DNA from 2 places in the Sinobaca sp. H24 genome. Region 1 is predicted to be linked to the other one. Evidence: riboswitches for the same ligand, from Rfam matches in the RefSeq annotation. Region 1 holds a riboswitch; the other holds the start of a gene.
The links. A riboswitch is a leader RNA that binds a small molecule or an ion and turns the genes downstream of it on or off. The one in region 1 is predicted to bind FMN.

Region 1 (7,444 bases):
CTGCATTTCTTCTACCATTTTCCTGCCAAGACCTTCCCCGCGGTAGGATGGGTTAATACATAAATGCTGCAGCCTGACCGTATTCTCCGTTTCATTCACAATACCAATAACTCCTACAAAATCTTCTTTTTCCTTCCATAAAAAAAGCTCTCAGCTGCTTTCTGTTTCATACTTCTGCACGGTTTCAAGCAATAGTTTAATACTCTTTTCTTCCGGCATGTATGACAGCAGGCCCATTGCGATTTTTCGTTGTGCAGGCTTAAATTTCATGAACATATAAATATATCCCTCATCACTTTCGAAAAATAGAAGATATGTGCTGCTTGGAGAAAGCACGTCCTCAAACAGCACGAAAACATGGCAGATAGAACCGCCATGTTTCATGATTTATCGATATTGTACATGATTTAAAAAAGTTTATCAAGATTAGCCATTTCAATTGCTGCAAGCGCTGCGTCTGCGCCTTTATTGCCAGCTTTCGTGCCGGCTCTTTCCACCGCTTCTTCGATCGTATTTGTTGTTAATACGCCGAATATAACGGGAAGATCATAATTCATAGCTACCTGTGATACTCCTTTGGCGGCTTCTGAGCAGACATAATCAAAGTGAGGCGTTGCTCCGCGGATGACGGTACCAAGTGTAATAATTGCATCATATTTTTTTCTGCGCCAGTTTTTTGGAAGCATAAGGAATTTCAAATGCACCCGGTACCCAGACGGTATCGATATTTTCTTCTGTTACACCGTGGCGTTTTAATGTACCGACTGCTCCTTCAAGCAGTCTCCCAGTAATAAAATCGTTAAAGCGTCCGGTAACTACTGCTATTTTAAGTCCTGCCCTGTCATAGATCCTTCAAAATTCTGTCCCATGTCTGAAAACTCCCTTATTCTCTAATGTTATGCTGCATATATTTAGAAGTGGAGCATGTGCCCCATTTTTCCCTGTTTGGTCCGCATATACCTTTCGTTATCCTTGTTAAGTGGAAGCTGAATAGGTACACGGTCGATCACTTCCAGATCATAACCCTTGAGCCCGGTAATTTTTCTGGGATTATTGGTAAGCAGGTTCATTTTTTTTACTCCAAGGTCTTTAAGAATCTGGGCGCCAATTCCATAATCGCGGAGATCAGGCGCAAAACCAAGCTTTTCATTAGCTTCTACTGTATCATATCCCTGCTCCTGAAGTTCATAGGCTTTCAGCTTATTGATCAGGCCGATACCTCTTCCTTCCTGGCGCATGTACAGCAGAATACCGCTGCCTTCCTGCTCAATCTGCTGCAGGGCTGCATGAAGCTGAGGGCCGCAGTCGCAGCGGTGGGAACCAAATACATCTCCTGTTAAACATTCTGAGTGAACCCGTACAAGTACGGGTTCATCCGGCAGGATATTACCCTTTACGAGCGCGATACTTTCTTTTTGATCAATAACAGAAGTGTAGCCGTACGCTGTAAATTCACCGAATTCTGTTGGCAGCTTCACTTCTGTTTCTCTTACGATCAGCTTGTCTTTTTTATGACGGTATTTAATAAGATCCTTGATCGTAATCATCTTGATTTCATGTTTTTCAGCGATTTCAAGAAGCTCAGGGACACGGGCCATTTCCCCATCCTCTTTAATAATTTCACAGATAACGCCCGACGGCTCAGCACCGGAAAGACGTGCCAGGTCAACAGCCGCTTCGGTATGTCCGGCTCTGCGGAGAACCCCTCCCTCTTTAGCGATCAATGGGAAAACATGGCCGGGACGCTTTAGATCGAGCGGCCGGGTTTTATTATTAACAAGAGAAAGGATGGTATCCGCCCGTTCTTTGGCTGAAATGCCGGTAGACGCACTTTTGTGATCTACGCTGACTGTGAACGCTGTTCCGTGGGGATCGGTATTGTGGTCAACCATCGGAACCAGCTCCAGCTCCCCGGCCCTTTTTTCGGTTATAGGCGTACAGACGAGACCACGTCCGTGGGTAATCATAAAGTTAATGGTGTCTGGTGTAATTCTATCGGATAAAGCGACAAAGTCGCCTTCATTTTCCCTGTCTTCATCATCGACTACGATCACTGCTTTTCCCTGCATTAATTCATAGATGGCTTCTTCAATTGTATGAAACATGGATTCATTTTCCATGATGCATCTGCCTTCTTTCTATTGGAGTTTTACGCTTTTTTGTATTTGGTTTCAAGCAGACGCTCTGTGTATTTCATTAACACATCGCATTCTACGTTGATTGGATCATTTATCTGTTTAGTAGATAAGTTTGTTTCTTCCCACGTGTGGGGAATAATCGAAACAGTAATAGTAGATGCTGCATCGTCCACTCCAAATAAAGTAAGACTTATGCCGTCGAGCGTTACGGATCCTTTAAGCATCATATACGGCATCAGCTGCTCCGGCACTTCAATGTGAATGTACACTGCGTTTGCCAGCGGCTCAATGGAGGCAATTCTTCCGGCTGCATCCACATGGCCGCTTACGAAATGTCCACCGAAGCGGTTATTGGCTGCCATAGCTCTTTCCACATTTACGCGGCTGTTCTCTTGAAGAGCCTGAAGACTGGTGCTTTTCATTGTTTCAGGCATTACATCGACCTGAAACATGTTTTCATCGAAATCTGTAACTGTCAGGCAGACACCGTTAATGGAAATACTGTCTCCTTCTTTCATGTCCTGCATAATTTTTTCCGCTTTTATTTTCAGCTCCATATGCGTTTCATGGTCATTCATCTGGGCAATCGTTGCTTTTTCTTCTATAATTCCTGTGAACACAGCATTCATCCTTTCTTTGGAAAAGCCGTTATCTTCATGTCTTCTCCTAATGTTTCGGTTGATTCCACTACCAGTTCTGCGGCCTCTTCCATAAGAGCTATGCCGCGTCCTCCAAAAACAGGAAATGCCGTTTTTCCGCCAATCAGCTTTGGGGCTATATAATAGTGCAGTTCCTGAAAAGCGGCTGCATCTAAAAAGCTGCCATGTACAGCTGCCCCGCCTTCTACATACAAAGACTGTATATTTTTTTCTCCCAGCTTTCCGAGAAGAACAGGAATCGTTATTGTTTCCTCCTGCAGCTTTATAATATCGGCTCCGGCGGCTTTCAAAACCTGTTTTCTTTTCTCATCGGCTCCACTACCGCAGATTATCCAAACGGGAGCTCCTTCATCATGCAGCATTTTTGCAGTCGGACTCGTTCGCAGGGAAGTATCCAGGATAATTCGTACCGGCTGCCTGAACGCATGATCAAGCCTGACATTAAGAGAGGGATCGTCAGCAGCGGCTGTTCCCGCACCGATTAGTATCGCATCGTGCTTCATTCGGTTTAAATGGACATCTTCTCTTGCTTTCCCCCCCGTAATCCATTTGCTGCTGCCGGTGTAGGAAGCTGTTTTCCCGTCCAGTGTGGCTGCTGCTTTAAGCGTCACGTAGGGTGTCGCTGTTTTCATATAGTGAAAGAAAAAATTGTTTATTTTGTCTGCCTTTTCTTTTAGGACGCCGACTTCAACGGTTATTCCGGCTGCCTTTAGTTTTTCGATCCCTCTTCCTTTCACTTCGGGATTGGGATCGACAGAAGCCACCACTACTCTATCAACCCGGCTTTCGATCAATAGATCGGCGCAGGGAGGCGTTCTCCCATAATGGCTGCACGGTTCCAGCGTCACATAGGCCGTAGCACCCTGCGCCTGGTCCCCTGCCATGCGCACGGCATGCACTTCTGCGTGGGGGGTTCCCGCTTTTAGGTGTGCCCCCATGCCGACAATTTGATTGTTTTTTACTATTACGGCTCCCACTAATGGGTTGGGGGAGGTCTGGCCTGAAGCGGAAACTGCCAGATCCAGTGCGAAATTCATATATGTTTCATCGTTCATATTTATTACAGCCTTTCCCACTGCCCCGTCCAATCAGCTTCGGAGCATATAAAAACCCCCGAAGGACTGTTTCCTTCGGGGGAGTAATTAATCACGTTTAAATAAGCCCTGTAAACAGGGATCAAAGGCCGCTTCTCTATGTTAAACACAAAGTATCGCGCAGCCTATTTAAACATGGTTTCCTTCTCCCATCCAGACTTTACTGTCGGCTTCGGAATTTCACCGAATCCACCGCTCTGCCTAAGCATTACGGGTCACGGACTAAAAAGAGAATGCTCTTTATCACCGCCGGTTGGGACTTTCACCCGACCCCGAAGGAACTGCCGTACGGCAGGTACCAATGTTATTTTATAAAAGTATATACTTAATCATATGATAATCCAATGAGAATCGTCAACTAAAATGCCTGACGGTTCTGTTATGTAAAAAAACCGGCACGGAGCCGGTTTTTTTGCTTTATTCGCTCCAGACTTTCACTTCCTGCATAACGTCGCCCTGCTTGATTCTATCTACCGTATCCAGGCCTTCTGTTACTTTACCAAAGACCGTGTGAACGCCGTCTAAGTGAGGCTGTGGTTCAAAAAGAATAAAGAACTGGCTTCCGCCCGTATCTTTGCCGGCATGCGCCATTGATAAATAGCCTTTACCGTGCTTATTAGGATTTCCTTCTGTTTCACATTTAATGGTATATCCCGGTCCACCTGTGCCGTTGCCGCTAGGGTCTCCACCCTGGGCTACGAATCCAGGAATGACGCGGTGGAAATTCAATCCATTATAAAAGCCTTTATTGGCAAGTGTTTCAAAGTTTTCTACTGTGCCTGGTGCATCCTGGTCAAAGAATTCAATTTGAATTTCTTCTCCGTTTTCAAACTTAATGCTTCCTTTTTTCATCACAATCAACCACCTTCTTTAAAATGTAAAACCCGGTTTAATAAAACCGGCTGTTCTATTATACCCTCTCTGCTGAGCGAAGAGGCAAATCATTTTTTAATAAATCTTCATAGGATTCTTTTTTTATGACGAGCTGGACCGAACCGTTTTCTGCAAAAACGACCGGAGGTCTGGAAAATCGGTTATAGTTATTAGCCATGGCATATCCATAGGCACCCGTGCAGAAAACTGCCAGCACATCATCTTCGGCAATTTCCGGTAGAGGCAGATCCCAGATCAGCATATCGCCGGACTCACAGCATTTCCCTGCAATGGCAAACGTATCTTCTGCTTTATCGTTGGCGCGGTTTGCAAGCACCCCTTCATATTCAGCATGGTACAGTGCAGGGCGGATATTATCGGTCATACCTCCGTCAACTGCAGCATATCTGCGGACACCCGGAATGTTTTTCTGGGAGCCGATTTTATAAAGCGTAGTCCCGGCATCACCGGTCATTGCCCGGCCTGGTTCAATCCAGATTTCAGGAAGCTTTAGTCCGTGCATGGCAGACTGTTCTTTCACCGTATGAATTAAAGAGGTAACATACTCCTCCGGCAGCAGCGGCTCGTCACCCTCTACATAGCGGATCCCGAAACCGCCCCCTGCATTGAGTACTTCCGGCTCGAAATCCAATTCTTCTTTCCAGCGGATAATCTGGCTGAATAATTTTTCAATAGCCATGGAAAAACCATTCGTATCAAAAATCTGTGAACCTATATGGCAGTGGATCCCTTTCAGCTGCAGATAAGGATGATCTTTCAGACGCTTAATAGCTTCATCCGCCTGGCCGCTTGTTAAATCAAAACCAAACTTCGAGTCTTCCTGGCCTGTGGAAATATACTCATGCGTATGAGCTTCAATTCCAGGGGTCGTGCGGATCAGCACATGCGGGGTTTTTTTCGTTTTCTCAGTCTGCTCCTTGAGCATATCCAATTCATGAAAATTATCCACTACAAAACACCCGACATCAAGATCAAGAGCCATCTGGATTTCCTCAAGGGATTTATTATTCCCATGAAGGTGAACACGTTCCATTGGAAATCCGGCACGCTTGGCCGTCAGCATTTCTCCACCTGAAACAACATCGAGGCTTAATCCCAGTTCGTCAGCAAGCTGAACCATGGCAATACAGCTGAACGCCTTGCTCGCATATGCCACCTGATACTGCATGCCTTCTGTTTCGAATGCTTTTTTAAAGCCTCTTGCCCGGCGCCGGATAAGCTCTACATCATATACAAAAACCGGTGTTCCGTATTCTTTCGTTATATCCATTGTATCAACGCCGCCTATTTCCAGGTGGCCTTTACTGTTTATTTGGCTGGTGCCGTGTAGATACATAGTTTTTCCCCCTACTCCCATTCAGTGATTTATATTGTAGCATCTATTAGCAGGAGTACAAAGAAAAACTCTCGCAGTTGTTATCAGGGGCTTTTATACGATCGTGTCATGAATAAGAGGCTCCGGCACAACTTCGGAATCAGAATATTCATAGGCCTCCCTGACAATAGCAGATGCTTCCGAAGCATCTGTCTGATTGGCGTGAAGAACAGCAAGCACATCGCCCGCCTGAACGCGGTCCCGATTTTTTTTCTGAAGTTCGATTCCTACCGCATAATCAATTTCATCGTCTTTTGTTGCCCGTCCTGCACCAAGCGTCATAGCAGCACGTCCTATTTCAGAAGCTTTCATTCCGCTGACAAATCCATTTTTTTCAGATGTTACTTCTATTAGATGAGAAGCGTTGAGAAGAAGACTGGAATCATCCACTGACGAGGCGTCGCCTCCCTGCGCTTCAATGAACTGCTTCATTTTTTTCAATGCTTCTCCATTATTAATAACCTGCTCCACCAATTTCACTGCTTCTTCCAAATTGGCTGCTTTATCCGCAAGGACAACCATGTGTGCGGCAAGCGTAACGCTTAGATCGTGAAGATCTTTCGGTCCTTTTCCGTTTAACGTATCAATGGCTTCTTTGACTTCCAGCGCGTTTCCGACAAAACGGCCGAGCGGCTGATTCATATCGGATATAACTGCCATCGTTTTCCGATCCAGTGATTTCCCAATATCCACCATCGCGCCGGCAAGCTCTCTTGCCTCTTCCACGCTTTCCATAAAGGCCCCGCTGCCTGTCTTTACATCGAGAACAATGGCGTCTGCTCCGGCAGCGATTTTTTTACTCATCACAGAGCTGGCAATCAATGGAATAGAATTAACTGTGCCTGTTACGTCACGAAGCGAGTACAGCTTCTTATCAGCGGGCGTCAAATTCCCGCTCTGCCCGGCAAGGGCAATTTTATTCTGGTTTACGAGCTTAATAAATTCATCCTGGCTGATTTCCGTCTGAAAGCCTGTAAATGCCTCCAGCTTATCTATCGTTCCGCCAGTATGACCGAGACCGCGTCCGGACATTTTTGCTACCGGTATGCCAAGTGCCGCTACAATGGGACCTAGAATAAGCGTTGTTTTGTCTCCCACTCCACCGGTGGAATGTTTGTCCACTTTGACTCCTTCCACCGCAGACAGATCAAGCTGGTCTCCGGAAGCCGCCATTGCAAAAGTCAGCGCTGCTGCTTCAGACTGCGTCATCCCTTTAAAATAAACGGCCATGGCAAAGGCTGCTGCCTGATAATCAGGAACTCCGCCCTTTGTATACTCGTTAAT
Region 2 (7,444 bases), on a different contig from region 1:
CACGGCACCAGCCAAATAAACAAAAAGGCCACCTGGAAATAGGCGGCGTGGATACGATGGATATTACAAAAGAATATGGGACGCCGGTTTTTGTTTACGATGTCGAACTGATACGACGCAGAGCAAGAGGCTTCAAAAAAGCATTTGAAGCAGAAGGCGTGCAGTATCAAGTAGCTTATGCAAGCAAAGCCTTCAGCTGTATTGCTATGGTTCAGCTTGCTGATGAGCTTGGATTAAGTCTGGACGTAGTATCAGGCGGGGAAATGCTTACAGCCAAACGGGCAGGATTTCCGATGGAGCGTGTACACCTTCATGGAAATAATAAATCCCTTGAAGAAATTCAAATGGCACTGGATCTGGATGTCGGGTGTTTTGTTGTAGATAATTTTCATGAACTCGATATGCTCAAAGAGCAGACCGAAAAAATGAAAAAGTCTCCGCATGTGCTGATCCGCACAACTCCTGGAATCGAAGCTCATACACATGAATATATTTCAACGGGACAGGAAGATTCCAAGTTTGGTTTTGACTTAACGAGCGGACAGGCTGACGAAGCAATTAAACGACTGAAAGATCATCCTTACCTGCAGCTAAAAGGTATTCACTGCCATATCGGCTCGCAGATTTTTGATACTCATGGATTTTCGATGGCCATTGAGAAGCTCTTCAGCCAGATTATCCGCTGGAAGGAAGAACTGGACTTTGAGCCGGAAGTGCTGAATGCAGGCGGAGGTTTTGGCATACGTTATGTTGAAGGAGACGAACCGCTGCTGCCTGAGGAGTATGTGACCTCTCTAATTCATACAGTGCAGGAGCAGAGCTCGCTGCACGGCCTGGATATGCCGGAAATCTGGATTGAACCCGGCCGGGCGATGACCGGGGACGCTGGAACAACTCTTTATAAAATAGGATCCCAGAAAAACATTCCAGGGGTGCGCCGGTATGCGGCAGTCGATGGAGGAATGACCGATAATATACGCCCCGCCCTCTATCATGCAGAATATGAAGGGGTACTTGCGAACCGTGCAAATGACAAAGCAGAAGATACATTTGCCATAGCCGGAAAATGCTGTGAGTCAGGAGATATGCTGATTTGGGATCTGCCGCTTCCGGAACTTGCCGAAGATGACGTGCTGGCTGTTTTCTGCACAGGTGCTTATGGGTATGCCATGGCTAATAATTATAACCGGTTTTCAAGGCCGCCGGTCGTGTTTGCAGAAAATGGAACGACCCAGCTTGTTATAAGAAAAGAAACGTACGAAGATTTATTAAAAAATGATTTGCCTCTCCGCTCTGCAGAGAGGGTATAATAGAACAGCCGGTTTTAATCAGCCGGGCTTTACATTTTAAAAAAGGTGGTTGATTGTAATGAAAAAAGGAAGCATTAAGTTTGAAAATGGAGAAGAAATTCAAATTGAATTCTTTGACCAGGATGCACCAGGAACAGTAGAAAATTTCGAAACACTTGCGAATAAAGGGTTTTACAACGGATTGAACTTTCACCGTGTCATTCCTGGATTTGTAGCTCAGGGCGGAGACCCAAGCGGCAATGGAACAGGCGGACCGGGTTATACTATTAAGTGTGAAACAGAAGGAAATCCTAATAAGCACGGTAAAGGCTATTTATCTATGGCACATGCCGGCAAAGATACAGGCGGAAGCCAGTTCTTTATTCTTTTTGAACCGCAGCCACACCTGGACGGCGTTCATACTGTTTTTGGTAAAGTAACAGAAGGTCTTGATACTGTTGATAGAATTAAGCAGGGAGACGTTATGCAGGAAGTGAAAGTCTGGAGCGAATAAACAGGCTTAAAAAACCGGCGGAATGCCGGTTTTTTTACATAATAGTACCGTCAGGCATTTTTAGTTGACGTTTCTCATTTGGTTATCATATGATAAGGTATATACTTTTTAGAAAATAACATTGGTATCTGCCGTGCGGCAGTTCCTTCGGGGTCGGGTGAAAGTCCCAACCGGCGGTGATAAAGAGTGCGCTCTTTTTAGTCCGTGACCCGTAATGCTTAGGCAGAGCGGTGGATTCGGTGAAATTCCGAAGCCGACAGTAAAGTCTGGATGGGAGAAGGAAACCATGTTTAAATAGGCTGCCTGCTGTGGATACACACGTAAAGCAGCAGCGGCCTTTTGCACCTGTTGACAGGGCTTATTTAAACGTGATTAATTACTCCCCCGAAGGAAAGTCCTTCGGGGGTTTTTATATGCCTCGAAGTCTGTTGAACGAGTCAGCGGGAAGGGCTGTAATAACAATGAATGATGAAACCTATATGAAGCTTGCACTGGATCTGGCCGCTTCTGCTGACGGACAAACATCCCCAACCCGTTAGTTGGAGCAGTATTAGTAAAGAATCATCAAATCGTCGGCATGGGCGCTCATCTGAAAGCAGGAACGCCTCACGCAGAGGTGCATGCAGTCCGTATGGCAGGCAAGGAGGCAGAAGGCGCTGTAGCCTATGTAACATTAGAGCCGTGCAGCCATTATGGGAAAACGCCCCCCTGCGCTGACCTGCTGATTGAAAACGGAATCCGAAGAGTCTTTATAGCCTCTGTTGATCCAAATCCTCAAGTAAAAGGCAGGGGAATTGAGAAACTGAGAGCGGCCGGCATTTCTGTTGATATCGGTGTACTGAAAGAAAAGGCAGATAGCATCAACCGTTTTTTCTTTCACTATATGAAAACAAAAACTCCTTATGTGACGCTTAAAGCTGCAGCAACGCTTGATGGTAAAACGGCTACGTATGCAGGAAGCAGTAAATGGATTACTGGGGAAAATGCAAGAAAAGACGTTCACTTAAACCGTATGAAGCATGACGCAATATTAGTCGGTGCAGGAACAGCAGCTGCAGACGACCCCTCTCTAAATGTTCGACTCGAGCAAGCGTTCAGACAGCCGGTACGTATTGTGCTGGATACGTCGCTGCGGACGCTTTCAACTGCGAAAATGCTTCAGGATAATGGCGCCCCTGTCTGGATCGTCTGCACAAGCCAGGCCGAAGAAAAGAAAAAGCAGGAACTAAAAGCGGCAGGAGCAGAAATAATCGAGCTTGCAGACGACACCATTTCTATTTCGGTTCTTCTTAAAAAGCTCGGTGAAAAAAACATCCAGTCCTTGTATGTGGAGGGCGGTTCTACTGTGCATGGCAGCTTTTTGGAAGCAGCTGCATTTCAGGAACTTCATTACTATATAGCGCCTAAGCTGGTGGGCGGAAAAGACGCGTTTCCAGTGTTTGGAGGACAGGGAATGGAGCTGATGGAAAACGCAGCGCAGCTTGTCATTAAATCAACGGAAACATTGGGAGAAGATATTAAGATGACGGCTTTTCCAAAGGAAGGATGAATGCTATGTTTACAGGGATTATAGAAGAAAAAGCTATTATCGCTCATATGAATGATCATGAGACCCATATGGAGCTGAAAATAAAAGCTGAAAAAATTATGCAGGATATGAAAGAAGGCGACAGTATTTCCATCAACGGGGTCTGCCTCACTGTCACTGCTTTTGACGAAAGCATGTTTCAGGTGGATGTTATGCCTGAAACAATGAAAAGCACCAGCCTTCAGGCTCTTCAGGAAAAAAGCCCCGTGAATGTAGAAAGAGCGATGGCGGCCAATAATCGATTCGGAGGTCATTTCGTAAGCGGCCATGTGGACGCTGCAGGAAGAATTGCATCCATCGAGCCGCTGGCAAACGCGGTTTATATTCATATTGAAGTACCGGAGCAGCTGATGCCGTATATGATGCTGAAAGGATCTGTGACGCTTGACGGTATTAGTCTTACGTTATTTGGAGTGGACGATGAAGCATCTACTATTACGGTTTCGATTATCCCCCACACCTGGGAAGAAACAAACTTGTCTGCCAAGCAGATCAATGATCCTATCAATGTAGAATGCGATGTATTAATGAAGTACACGGAACGCCTGCTTGAAACAAAATACAAAAAGGCGTAAAACTCCAATAGGAAGAAGGCAGGTGCATCATGGAAAATGAATCCATGTTTCATACAATTGAAGAAGCTATTTATGAATTAATGCAGGGAAAAGCAGTCATCGTATGTGATGATGAAGACAGAGAAAATGAAGGCGACTTTGTAGCGCTCTCTGATAGAGTCACGCCGGAAACGATTAACTTTATGATTACCCACGGGCGCGGGCTGGTCTGTACGCCTATAACCGAACAAAGAGCTAGAGAACTCGAACTTGTTCCTATGGTAGATCACAACACAGATCCTCACGGTACTGCTTTTACAGTAAGTGTGGACCATAAGAGTGCATCAACCGGTATTTCTGCAAAAGAGCGGGCGGATACCATTCTGTCGCTTGTTGATAAAAAAACCCGGCCGCTTGACCTGAAGCGTCCCGGCCACGTGTTCCCTTTGATTGCTAAAGAAGGCGGTGTTCTCCGCAGAGCAGGGCATACGGAAGCGGCGGTTGATCTGGCACGACTTTCCGGCGCCGAGCCATCGGGGGTCATTTGTGAGATCATTAAAGAAGATGGAGAAATGGCCCGCGTACCCGAACTTATGGAAATAGCTGAAAAGCATGAAGTGAAAATGATTACAATTAAGGACCTTATTAAATACCGTCATAAAAAAGATAAGCTTGTTATAAGAGAAACAGAAGTGAAGCTTCCGACAGAATTTGGAGAATTTACGGCTTTTGGTTATACATCCGTGATTGACCAAAAAGAGAGTATCGCCCTTGTGAAAGGAAATATTCTTCCGGATGAACCTGTACTGGTGCGAGTGCATTCAGAATGTCTAACCGGGGATGTGTTCGGTTCCCACCGCTGTGACTGCGGTCCGCAGCTTCATGCGGCCCTGCATCAGATTGAACAGGAAGGAAGCGGTATTCTGCTTTATATGCGTCAGGAAGGAAGAGGTATTGGTCTGATTAATAAGCTGAAAGCCTATGAACTTCAAGAGCAGGGATATGATACAGTAGAAGCTAACGAAAAGCTTGGATTTGCACCCGATCTCCGGGAATATGGCATCGGCGCTCAGATTCTCAGGGATCTGGGAGTGAAAAAGATGAACCTGCTTACTAATAATCCAAGGAAAATTACCGGGCTGAAGGGCTATGATTTAGAAGTAATCGACCGCGTACCTATTCAGCTGCCATTTAACAAGGATAACGAAAAATATTTGCGAACCAAGCAGGGAAAAATGGGACACATGCTTCATTTCTAAAAAATTTATTACAGAATAAGGGAGTTTTCAGACATGGGAGAACATTTCGAAGGATCTATGACAGGTCAGGACTTAAAAATAGCAGTAGTAACAGGACGCTTTAACGATTTTATTACCGGACGCCTGCTTGAAGGAGCCGTTGGTACATTGAAGCGCCACGGTGTTAAAGAGGAAAACATTGATACGGTTTGGGTGCCGGGCGCATTTGAAATTCCTTATGCCTCAAAAAAACTCGCCCAGTCGAAAAAATATGATGCGATTATTACATTGGGTACTGTTATCCGAGGGGCGACTCCTCATTTCGATTATGTCTGCTCGGAAGCTGCTAAAGGAGTATCACAAGTAGCAATGAATTATGATGTTCCTGTTATCTTCGGCGTGTTAACGACAAATACAATTGAAGAAGCGATAGAGCGTGCTGGTACTAAAGCCGGTAATAAAGGCGCAGATGCAGCGCTGGCGGCAATTGAAATGGCGAATCTTGATAAACTAATTTAAATCATGTACAATATCGATAAATCACGTAACATGGCGGCAGCAACCGCCATGTTTTCGTGTTGTTTCAGGGCATTATTCTGCTGAGAAGTTAATGTCTTCCATTTTTCTAAAGTTATGAGGGGTATATGTATATGTTTATGAAATTCAAACCTGCACAACGGAAAATTGCAATGGGGCTGCTGTCATATACGCCGGATGAAAAGCAGATTAAAATTCTGCTTGAAACGGTACAGAAGTATGAAACAGAAAGCAGCTGGGAGCTTTTTTTATGGAAAGAAAAGGAAGATATCGTAGGCGTTATCGGTTTTGTAAATGAAGATGAAAACACAGTCAGGCTGCAGCATTTATGTGTGAACCCATCTTACCGGGGAGAAGGCCTGGGGAAAAGAATGGTAGAGGAAATGCAGGAGCGTCTTCAAAAAAATATCGTTCCTTCTGAGACTGTAAAAGGTTTTTTTGATGCCTGCCGTCCGGAAGAAATTCAAAGTACGTAAAAAAGCGTCCGCTTCGTAACAGGCGGACGCTTTCTTCATGGAAAAGAGAACTAAAATGAATAGCGGCTTGAAGAAAGCTGTCTAAGCAGTTTCTGTTCTTCGCGCTCTTTAATAACATCGGAACGGTCCCGACGTGTATGGCGGTCAATTAATTCTTTATCTTCCAAGTTGCTTTTCATCTGCCAGACAAGCTGACGGCTGCTGCATTCCTGTATGCAGTGCTGAACGAGGCCGGCATCCGTCAGCGGGATATTTAAATCCGAGTACGGGCTGTTTGATGAAAGCTGATCGAGCTGTATATAAATGCGGTTCAGCAGCTCATTTGTATCAATGGAAAGCTCCTGCAGGGAAGACGAGTGCTCGGCAATGATGCCGGAAGAGCGCAAAAGGACTTTCTCTGCTCCCGCTAAATTACCGCGGCGGTGATGATAGAGCCCAACGGCAAGCTGAATCAGGCCGACCCAGTGCTTATCGCGCATTCCTGCTTCTTTTTCTTTCCAGTGTTCTTCTAATAGTTCATGACATTCAAAGTAATCACGATAGCCGTGAAATTGAATGAGGAATTGAATATAGCTGTCAGAGTAAACAGGAGGCATAGCATGCCCTCACTTTCGTCGGGTATTTTCTTTGACAAAGTTCTGGAACGCAGCATAAGGCAATACTTTTACCACAAGTGCTTTTCATTAATCTACTCCAAAGCGTCAAACGTCATAAATTCGCCTATCGTTAAGCGGCAGGCGGGTATGATATAATTTATATGTGTGAAAGCGAGCAGAGGGGAAAAGAAATGAAGAAATACAGTGTAAAAATAGATGCATTCGAAGGGCCGCTCGATCTGCTGCTGCATTTAATTCAACAATCCGAAGTAGACATTTACAATATTTCTGTTTCGGCTGTTACAGCACAGTATCTCGATTATGTCCGTACGATGCAGGAGCTTCAGCTTGATGTAGCAAGCGAATATTTAGTGATGGCCGCCTCCCTGCTGGAGATTAAAAGCAGCATGCTTCTTCCGGCACCAATTTTTGCAGGAGAAGAAGAGGAAGACATGGATTATGATCCCCGGGAAGAGCTGATTTATCGTTTATCCGAGTATAAAAAATATAAAGCGGCGGCAGGTTATTTAAAAGAGCATGAAGCCGAGGCCGGAACGTATTATACAAAGCCATTTTCCGAATCATGGCAGAATTATAAAGACACTAAAGAAGATACGGCGCTGCCTGATAATGTAACTATTTATGATATGAT

Region 2: another riboswitch for FMN. It lies ahead of ribD (bifunctional diaminohydroxyphosphoribosylaminopyrimidine deaminase/5-amino-6-(5-phosphoribosylamino)uracil reductase RibD); the one in region 1 lies ahead of ribD (bifunctional diaminohydroxyphosphoribosylaminopyrimidine deaminase/5-amino-6-(5-phosphoribosylamino)uracil reductase RibD).

What each region holds. Positions count from the first base shown of each region.
Region 1 is NZ_JALBWT010000002.1:199,807-207,250, reverse strand. Features, by position in the region: partial or broken gene MMY81_RS04235 (GNAT family N-acetyltransferase) at 1-135, opposite strand, end outside; gene MMY81_RS33265 (hypothetical protein) at 151-276, opposite strand; partial or broken gene ribH (6,7-dimethyl-8-ribityllumazine synthase) at 408-869, opposite strand; gene MMY81_RS04225 (bifunctional 3,4-dihydroxy-2-butanone-4-phosphate synthase/GTP cyclohydrolase II) at 912-2,105, opposite strand; gene ribE (riboflavin synthase) at 2,150-2,758, opposite strand; gene ribD (bifunctional diaminohydroxyphosphoribosylaminopyrimidine deaminase/5-amino-6-(5-phosphoribosylamino)uracil reductase RibD) at 2,764-3,852, opposite strand; FMN riboswitch at 4,029-4,175, opposite strand; gene MMY81_RS04210 (peptidylprolyl isomerase) at 4,309-4,743, opposite strand; gene lysA (diaminopimelate decarboxylase) at 4,802-6,121, opposite strand; gene MMY81_RS04200 (pyrimidine-nucleoside phosphorylase) at 6,215-7,444, opposite strand, start outside.
Region 2 is NZ_JALBWT010000009.1:24,838-32,281, forward strand. Features, by position in the region: partial or broken gene lysA (diaminopimelate decarboxylase) at 1-1,310, shown strand, start outside; gene MMY81_RS13395 (peptidylprolyl isomerase) at 1,369-1,803, shown strand; FMN riboswitch at 1,943-2,089, shown strand; partial or broken gene ribD (bifunctional diaminohydroxyphosphoribosylaminopyrimidine deaminase/5-amino-6-(5-phosphoribosylamino)uracil reductase RibD) at 2,265-3,352, shown strand; gene ribE (riboflavin synthase) at 3,358-3,966, shown strand; gene MMY81_RS13410 (bifunctional 3,4-dihydroxy-2-butanone-4-phosphate synthase/GTP cyclohydrolase II) at 4,011-5,204, shown strand; gene ribH (6,7-dimethyl-8-ribityllumazine synthase) at 5,238-5,702, shown strand; gene MMY81_RS13420 (GNAT family N-acetyltransferase) at 5,840-6,196, shown strand; gene MMY81_RS13425 (DUF309 domain-containing protein) at 6,247-6,792, opposite strand; gene MMY81_RS13430 (segregation/condensation protein A) at 6,984-7,444, shown strand, end outside.